2 regions of the Rhizobium sp. ERR 1071 genome follow, and region 2 is predicted to be linked to the other one. Evidence: riboswitches for the same ligand, from Rfam matches in the RefSeq annotation. Region 2 holds a riboswitch; the other holds the start of a gene.
What was found. Region 2 has a riboswitch for S-adenosylmethionine ahead of FBZ99_RS12650 (O-succinylhomoserine sulfhydrylase). Riboswitches for the same ligand answer to the same signal wherever they lie in the genome.

Region 1: another riboswitch for S-adenosylmethionine. It lies ahead of metA (homoserine O-acetyltransferase MetA); the one in region 2 lies ahead of FBZ99_RS12650 (O-succinylhomoserine sulfhydrylase).

What each region holds. Positions count from the first base shown of each region.
Region 1 is NZ_VITM01000008.1:202,893-207,307, forward strand. It holds gene FBZ99_RS24630 (vWA domain-containing protein) at 1-757, opposite strand, end outside; gene metA (homoserine O-acetyltransferase MetA) at 761-1,687, opposite strand; SAM riboswitch at 1,735-1,812, opposite strand; gene FBZ99_RS24640 (NUDIX domain-containing protein) at 1,893-2,315, opposite strand; gene FBZ99_RS24645 (AAA family ATPase) at 2,315-3,157, opposite strand; gene FBZ99_RS24650 (ABC transporter ATP-binding protein/permease) at 3,321-4,415, shown strand, end outside.
Region 2 is NZ_VITM01000003.1:525,350-529,764, reverse strand. It holds gene FBZ99_RS12655 (DNA helicase) at 1-542, shown strand, start outside; gene FBZ99_RS12650 (O-succinylhomoserine sulfhydrylase) at 623-1,810, opposite strand; SAM riboswitch at 1,854-1,932, opposite strand; gene FBZ99_RS12645 (2'-deoxycytidine 5'-triphosphate deaminase) at 2,005-3,099, shown strand; tRNA gene FBZ99_RS12640 (tRNA-Gly) at 3,158-3,231, shown strand; gene FBZ99_RS12635 (LysR family transcriptional regulator) at 3,238-4,146, opposite strand; gene FBZ99_RS12630 (MFS transporter) at 4,246-4,415, shown strand, end outside.

The sequences.
Region 1 (4,415 bases), on a different contig from region 2:
TATGGTCATCCATCGAGCCGCCGACATCGAAGAACATCAGAAGCTTCACCGCGTTGCGGCGTTCCGGCCGTGTCCGGACATCGAGATAGCCATGCTCCGCGGTGGAGCGGATCGTGCCGGAAAGATCAAGTTCCTCGGCTGCCCCCTCGCGAACCCAGCGGCGCAGGCGCTTCAGCGCTACCTTGATGTTGCGAGTGCCGAGCTCGACGCCGTCGTCGAGATTCCTGAAGTCGCGCCGATCCCAGACTTTTACCGCCCGGCGATGGCGCGAGGTTTCCTGGCCGATGCGCACGCCTTCCGGATTGTAGCCGTAGGCGCCGAAGGGCGAGGTGCCTGCCGTGCCGATCCATTTCGAGCCGCCCTGATGCCGGCCCTTCTGCTCGGCCAGCCGTTCGCGCAGCGTCTCCATCAGCTTGTCGAAGCCGCCGAGTGCCTCGATCTCTCTTCTTTCGTCTTCGGTCAGATGCCGCTCGGCAAGTTTGCGCAGCCATTCCTCGGGAATGGCGGTCCGCTCCATTGCTTCTCCATCGGCATTGCCGCCGATCGCCTCGACGCCGCGAAAGTAATCGGCGAAGACCTGATCGAAGCGATCGATGAAGCGTTCGTCCTTAATCAGCGTCGCGCGGGCCAAATAGTAGAAGGCCTCCACGTCGTAATCGGCAATCCCTTCTTCCATTCCCTCAAGCAGCGACAGGAATTCCCGGAGCGTCACCGGAACTTTCGCTTGCCTCAGCTTCAGGAAGAAGGGAATGAACAAGCCTCACGTCCTTTCCTGGCCAATCTCCTCCAGATCATACGGCGTGGTCTGGTAGATCTCATTGATCCAGTTGCCGAAGAACAGATGCGCATGGCTGCGCCACCGGTTCTGCGGAGGAATTTCCGGGTCGTTATGCGGGAAGTAGTTGTGCGGCATCTTGATCGGCACGCCCGCATTCACATCGCGGAAATACTCATCCGCCAGCGACGTGGAATCATACTCCACGTGATTGAACATGTAGAGCCGGTTGCAGGCTTGTTCGTGCACGAGACAGACGCCCATCTCGCTCGAGTCCATCAGTATTTCCAGGCCGGGCACTTTTTCGATGTCTGCCCGGCGCACTTCGGTCCAGCGGGACACCGGAATGGCGAAATCGTCGGAGAAGCCGTTGAGATAGACCGAAGAGGGCTTCAGGTTCTGGTGGCGATAGACGCCAAAAGCCTTCTCCGTAAGCGTATATTTCGGCACCTTGTGGAAATGGTAGATCGCCGCCATCGCCCCCCAGCAGACGTTCATCGTCGAATGGACGTTGGTGGTCGTCCAGTCTAAGATCTCCTGCATCTCGTTCCAGTAGGTGACGTCCTCATATTCCAGCAGCTCGATCGGTGCGCCGGTTATGATGAAGCCGTCGAACTTGCGGTGCTTCACTTCTTCCCACGTCTCGTAGAAAGCAAGCAGATGCTCCTGCGAGGTGTTCTTGGCCTTGTGGCCGCCAACGCGCACCAGCGAAAACTCCACCTGCAGCGGCGATGCGCCGACCAGGCGCGCCATCTGGATCTCGGTCTTGATCTTGTTCGGCATGAGGTTCAGAAGCCCGATTTGAAGGGGGCGGATATCCTGTCGGAACGCCACCGTTTCGGTCATCACCCGCACACCCTCGTTCTGGAGGGTTTCAAACGCGGGGAGCGTATCGGGAATCTTGATGGGCATCGTTTCACTCGCCAAATACAAAAAAACCGGCCGCGATAAGAATCGCTACCGGTCCGCACGCGGCCCTTTAGCGACTTATTTAACGTGGCTGCAAGCCGGCCGGCCAAATCACCACGAGGGAAATTTCATAAACCCGACATCTCCGCGGGTCAATGGGGCAAGCGTCGGGGAAAGTCTGGGGTTGAGCTTGGAGGCGCGATGTGGCCTACAGATATTCAAGGAGGGCTTCCATGCCGTAACCCAGGCGATGCCTGGCAGCTTCGATCGGTAGCCAGAAGAAGCGGAAGCCGATCGGGTCGCCACCGTCGAAAGGCGTCATTTCGTAGTGAAGCCAAGTGGCAGGCGCTCGTTCGGAGATATGGCAGCGGAAATAGTGCCGTTGGTGATGGTAATCGCGGCCGTTCTTTTCGAAATGGTAGTCGTGAACGCCCAGCGAATAGAGTTCGTGTGGCGCAAAACCGGTCTCCTCCTCGAATTCGCGCGCCGCGGCCGCTACGATGTCCTCACCGGATTCGACCGTGCCGCCAGGAACCTGGATCTGGACGGCGGGAAAATCTGGCTCACCGAAAACAAGCAGATGCCCATCCCGAACGGCATAGATTAAGACCTTGACGGCATCGGGTTGCATTATCTTCCCTGCCCTCGCGCCATGAAGGCCAGCCGTTCGAAGAGATGGACATCCTGCTCGTTCTTCAGCAGTGCGCCATGCAGCTTCGGCAACGCGTTCTTCGCATCGGCGCGTAGCGTTTCGGGATCGATATCGTCTGTAACAAGCAGGCGAATCCAGTCGAGCGCTTCGGAGGTCGAAGGCTTCTTCTTCAGGCCAGGCACGTCGCGGATTTCGAAGAATTGCGTCAGTGCCGCATGAACGAGCGCCTGCTTGATGCCGGGATAATGCACCTCGACGATACGCTTCAGCGTCTCCATGTCGGGAAAGCGGATATAGTGAAAGAAACAGCGGCGCAGGAAGGCGTCCGGCAGTTCCTTCTCGTTGTTCGAGGTGATGATGACGATCGGGCGGATCGCGGCCCGAATGGTCTCCCCGGTCTCGTAGACATGGAATTCCATGCGGTCGAGTTCCTGCAGGAGATCGTTCGGAAATTCGATATCCGCCTTGTCGATCTCGTCGATCAGCAGCACGCACTTCTTCGGCGAGGTGAAGGCCTGCCAGAGCTTGCCTTGGCGGATATAATTCCTGACATCATGAACTCTGACGTCGCCGAGTTGGCTGTCGCGCAGGCGTGAAACCGCGTCATATTCGTAGAGACCCTGCTGGGCCTTCGTCGTCGATTTGACATTCCACTCGATCAGGTCGAGACCGAGCGCGGCCGCCACCTGGCGTGCAAGTTCGGTCTTGCCCGTACCGGGTTCGCCCTTTACGAGAAGCGGACGCTCCAACCTTATGGCGGCATTGACTGCGACCATCAGATCCTTGTCGGCGATATAGTCGGCGGTTCCCTGGAATTGCATCGGAAGGCTTTCTCAATCTTTCGAGCGCAAGCTAATTGCTGACCTTATTCGGTTCAAGACGCGAAACCGTGTATATAGGAATGTGATCCCACCGATCTATTGCAAGGGTGGACATGAGGGCGGGTCATGATTAACTGACGGGACGCGTCGCAGGGAAGTGCTGATGGCAGTTGAAAAGCAAGCCAAGCCGAATATCCAGGGAAATGAACAGGTCGGATACGATTTGAGCCTTTTCTTTCGGCTGAGGATGATGTTCTCCGCTTTCTGGAATTCGGCTGTTCGCATCAAGATCATTTCCCTGACCATCGCGCTTTTCGTGATCATTCTGGTCACGGCTTATGTCCAGGTGCTGCTCAACAGCTGGAATGCGCCCTTCTACGATTCGCTGGCAAGGCGCGATATTTCCGCTTTCTTCCATCAACTCGGCGTCTTCGGCATCATCGCCGGCTCGCTGCTGGTCCTCAATGTCGTTCAGGCCTGGCTCAACCAGATGACCGCGCTCTACATGCGTGAGGGGCTGGCGCGCGATCTGGTCGATCAATGGCTGCAGGCCAAGCGTGCGCTTCGTCTTGCCTCCTCCGGCCTGATCGGCGTCAATCCCGACCAGCGGTTGCATGAGGACGCCCGCAATCTTGCCGAAAGCTCGACGGGGCTTGCCATTGGACTGGTACAGGCGACGATCCTGCTTTTGAGCTTCATCGGCGTGCTCTGGGAGCTCTCCAGCGGCATGGTCTTTCACCTCCGGGGCATGAGCTTCTCCATTCCCGGCTACATGGTCTGGGCGGCAATCCTCTATGCCGGATCCGCCTCTTTCCTCAGCCAATTTGTTGGCCGGCGTCTGGTGAGATTGAATGCAGACCGCTATTCGAAGGAAGCCGAGCTGCGCTTCGCGCTCATGCATGCCAATGAGCATATGCCGGCAATCACCATCGCCGGAGGCGAGGAGAACGAGCGCCGGCGGATCAATCTCGACATATCGGCCGTGCTTGCTGTCATCCGTCAGCTTGCCATCGCCAATACCAATCTCACCTGGGTTTCGGCCGGCTATGGCTGGCTGGTGCTGATCATTCCCATCCTCGTTGCCGCGCCCGCCTATTTCTCCGGCGGCCTGACCTTCGGTCAGCTGATGGTGGCCGTCGGCGCCTTCAATCAGGTCAATTCCGCGCTGCGCTGGTATGTCGCCAATTTCGGCCCGATTGCCGAATGGCGTGCGACGCTGATGCGCGTGACCGATTTCCGCAAGGCACTGACGGAAATG
Region 2 (4,415 bases):
ATTCGCGTCTGAGCCCGGGCGATCTGGTGCTGATCGGCGCGCGGCGCGGTCACGGCAAGACCCTAATGAGCTTGCGGCTCGCCGTCGAAGCCATGAAGGCTGGCAATCGCGGTGTCTTCTTCACGCTGGAGGACACGGAAAAGGTCGTCCTGGACCGTTTTCCTGTCATCGGTGCCGATTATGCGGAATTTGCCGATCTGTTTGAATTCGACAATTCAGATGCCATCAGCGCCGATTATATCGTCGAGAGGCTGGCCGGTGCGCCGCGTGGCACGTTGGCGGTCGTCGATTTTCTGCAGCTGCTCGATCAGAAACGGGAAAAACCGGAGCTGATGATCCAGGTCCGGGCGCTGAAGGCGTTTGCGCGCGCCAGAGGCGTGATCGTCGTCTTTGTCTCGCAGATCGACCGTTCCTATGATCCGGCGCTGAAACCAGTGCCCGATCTCTCGGATGTTCGCCTGCCGAATCCGCTGGATCTTAAATTGTTCGACAAGACGGTCTTCCTGAACAACGGTCTGGTTGAATTCAAGGCCGCTAGCTGACGAGCTACCCTATCTTTCGCGAGATTGCCCGATGGGGGCAGGTCGAGCCGCCCGGAAAAATCCGGGCGGCTCGATTGATATCAGGCGGAAACCTGCTCGAGCGCGCGGGCGAAGTCCTCGACCAGATCCGCGCTGTCTTCGATGCCGGCGGAGAAGCGCACGGTGCCCGGCGAAATGCCGAGCTCGGCGCGGGCCTCGTCGGTGAGGTTCTTGTGCGTCGTGGTGGCAGGATGGGTGATCAGGCTCTTCGAGTCGCCGAGATTGTTGGAAATCTTGACGATCTCCAGCGCATTCTGCAGCTTGAAGGCCGCTTCCTTGCCGCCCTTGAGCTCGAAGGCGACCAGCGTAGAGCCGCCGCTCATCTGCTTGGCGATGATATCGGCCTGCGGATGGTCCTTGCGGCCGGGATAGATCACGCGGGCGACCTTGTTGGTCTGCTCGGCGAGGAAATCGGCAACCTTGGAGGCGTTCGCCGTCTGCTGCGCAACGCGCAGCGGCAGCGTCTCAATGCCTTTCAGCAGCGTCCAGGCGGTAAAGGGAGACATGGCCGGGCCGGTGTGGCGGAAATAGTCCTGCAGGTTCTCGTCGATCCACTGCTTGTCGGAAAGGATGACGCCACCAAGCGAACGACCTTGGCCGTCGATATGTTTGGTGGCGGAGTAGACGACGATATGGGCGCCGAGTTCCAAAGGCTTTTGGAAGAGCGGCGTGGCGAAGACGTTGTCGACCACGACCTTTGCGCCGATCTGGTTGGCGAGCTTGGCGACGGCGGCAATATCGACCACTTCCAGCGTCGGGTTGGTCGGGCTTTCGAGGAAGAACACCTTGGTGTTCGGGCGGATGGCCTTTTCCCAGTTCTCGGTAAAGCGGCCGTCGACCAGCGTGCATTCGATGCCGTATTTCGGCGCCAGCGTCTCGACCACCCAGCGGCAGGAGCCGAAGAGGGCGCGGGCAGCGACGATATGATCGCCGGCCTTCAGCTGGCAAAGGATGGCTGCGGAGACAGCGGCCATGCCGGACGCGGTGGCGCGGGCGTCTTCAGCGCCTTCCAGCGCGCACATGCGCTTTTCGAACATGTCGTTGGTGGGGCTGCCGTAGCGGGCGTAGATGAAACCATCCGTCTCGCCCTTGAAGCGGGCTTCCGCCGCTTCCGAGGTCTCATAGACGAAGCCCTGGGTCAGATAGATTGCTTCGGAGGTCTCGCCGAATTGCGAACGGAGCGTTCCGTTGTGTACGAGCTGGGTTGCGGGGCGCCAAGTCTTGCTCATGCCATCACCACTTTCAAAACAAAAAAACCGGTCGCGAAAGCAGACCGGTTCAACCCCGGTCTTTTTAGCCATTTGTTTAACGTGGCTGCAAGCCGACCGGCCAAATCACCACGGGATAAGTTGCAATACTGCCGTTGACGGCTTGCGTCAATTCCCCGAGTTTGGTTTTGTCTGCGACAAATTATGAGAGAAGCATGATGGCTCGCAATACTGGAATTTTGGCCGATCGCGCCATCGCAGCGCTGTTTGAAACGGGGCGGCTGACGAGCGAGAGAGAACTGGACGTCGATCAGATCCAGCCGGCAAGCCTTGACCTGCGGCTCGGCTCGCATGCCTTCCGCGTCCGCGCCAGCTTCATGCCCGGTCCATCACATCTCGTCGCCGACAAGCTCGACCGGCTGAAACTGCATGTGGTCGATCTCTCCGAAGGCGCTGTGCTGGAAACGGGCTGCGTCTATATTGTGCCGCTGATGGAGCGGCTGGATCTACCCGAGGATATGTCGGCCTCCGCCAATCCGAAGAGCTCGACCGGCCGTCTCGACATCTTCACCCGCGTCATCACCGACCGGGCGCAGGAGTTCGACAAGATCCCGGCCGGCTATTCCGGCCCGCTCTATCTCGAAATCAGCCCGCGCACCTTCCCGATCGTCGTTCGCCGCGGTTCGCGCCTGTCGCAGATCCGCTTCCGCGTCGGCCAGGCCCTGCTCACCGAGCCGGAACTGCTGGCGCTACACGAGAGCGAGACGCTGGTCGCCAGCAAGAAGCCGAATATCACCGGCGGCGGCATCGCGCTCTCGATCGATCTTGCCGGCGACAAGGAAGGCCTGATCGGCTATCGCGGCAAGCACCATACCGCCGTCGTCGACGTCGACAAAAAGGCCCAGCACGATATTTTCGATTTCTGGGAACCGCTCTATAGCCGCGGCCGCACCGAGCTGATCCTCGATCCCGATGAATTCTACATCCTCGTCTCGCGCGAGGCTGTGCATGTGCCGCCGCATTTCGCCGCCGAGATGACGCCGTTCGATCCGCTGGTCGGCGAATTCCGCGTCCACTATGCCGGCTTCTTCGATCCCGGCTTCGGCCATGCCCCGGCCGGCGGCCGCGGCAGCCGCGCCGTGCTTGAAGTGCGCAGCCACGAAGTGCCCTTCATCCTCGAGGATGGCCAGATCGTCGGTCGCCTGATCTATGAACACATGCTGGAACAGCCAAGCAGCCTCTACGGCTCCGGCCTCGGCTCGAACTACCAGGCACAGGGCCTGAAGCTCTCCAAGCACTTCCGGCTTTGATCGATTGCCGACCGGCCTTGACAGAGGCCGGTAACTGTTGGACATCTCACGATGTCAGGCGGGTGTAGCTCAATGGTAGAGCAGCAGCTTCCCAAGCTGAATACGAGGGTTCGATTCCCTTCACCCGCTCCATAATCTTCACGCCAGAAGCGGTCTCTTCGTTTTCAGCGTTTCCTTCAGCGCTTCCCCAAAAATTGCGATCGGCCGCGCCAGCCGCCCCGCCGGCGGCCGATGCACCAGCCAGTTGACGACTTTCGGGCTGAAATCCGGGGCTTCGACGATTTCGACCAAATCGCGCCAGCGGCTGTCCGCCAGTGCGGCAGGTGTTAAAACACCGATGCCGAGACCGCGCGCGACCAGCGACATTCTGAGATCGGCGCTCATGGCCTCGACGCCGACGTCGAAGGGCAGGCGTTCGGCTTCGAAGCGATGCTGGATGAAGGCGCGAAAGCCGCAGCCGCTCTGGTTCATGATCCACGGGAAGCGGGAGAGATCTTCCAATCTCGGTTCCTTGGGGACGCCCAGCGACGGTGCCGCGACGAGAATGACGGCATGGACTCCGAGCATTTCGCCGACGACATTATCCGGCGGCTGCAGCCCTTCCGCGAGGCAGACGGTTGCCGCATCGAGCTGACTGTGAGCGACCTGTTCGATCAGTTGCGGCGACCAGCCGGTGACGACGCGCAGCGTCAATTGCGGAAACTGGCCGCGCAATTCGTCGAGCGGGGCCGATAAGGCCGCTTCGGAGAGATAGGGCATGATCCCGAGGCGGAATTCGCCGCCGATCGTGCCGCCGGGCGAAACGCCGGCCTTGAGATCGTCGAGCGAGCGCAGCACCCGACGGCCATGCTCATAGGCCTCGCGTCCTGCCGCCGTCGGCCGCAAGGGCTTCGATTGCCGGTCGAGCAGCGCGATGCCGAGGCTGTCTTCCAGGTTCTGTATGCGGCGGGTGATGCCTGGCTGGGTCAGATTGATGCGTGCGGAGGCGGCAACGATCGAACCTGTTTCCACCACTGCGACGAAAGCTTCCAGGTCATGAATGTTCATGCTGAGCTCGCATAATCATTATTAGTTCATTTCAATTGCCGCATTATGCAACGAAGCGATAAAGATGGCTATCTTTATTATCAGAAATTTGGAGAGATCATGTCGCAGGTCCCGGAATGCATCACGAGCGAGTCGGAGGAAGAGGTTTCCGCAGCAACGGCCGCTCCCTCGACATTGTTGTTCGCCATCGCGACCGGCGTCATCATCATCAATCTTTTCGCGCCTCAGACACTGGTCGGCATCATCGGTCCGTCGCTCGGCTTTTCCGA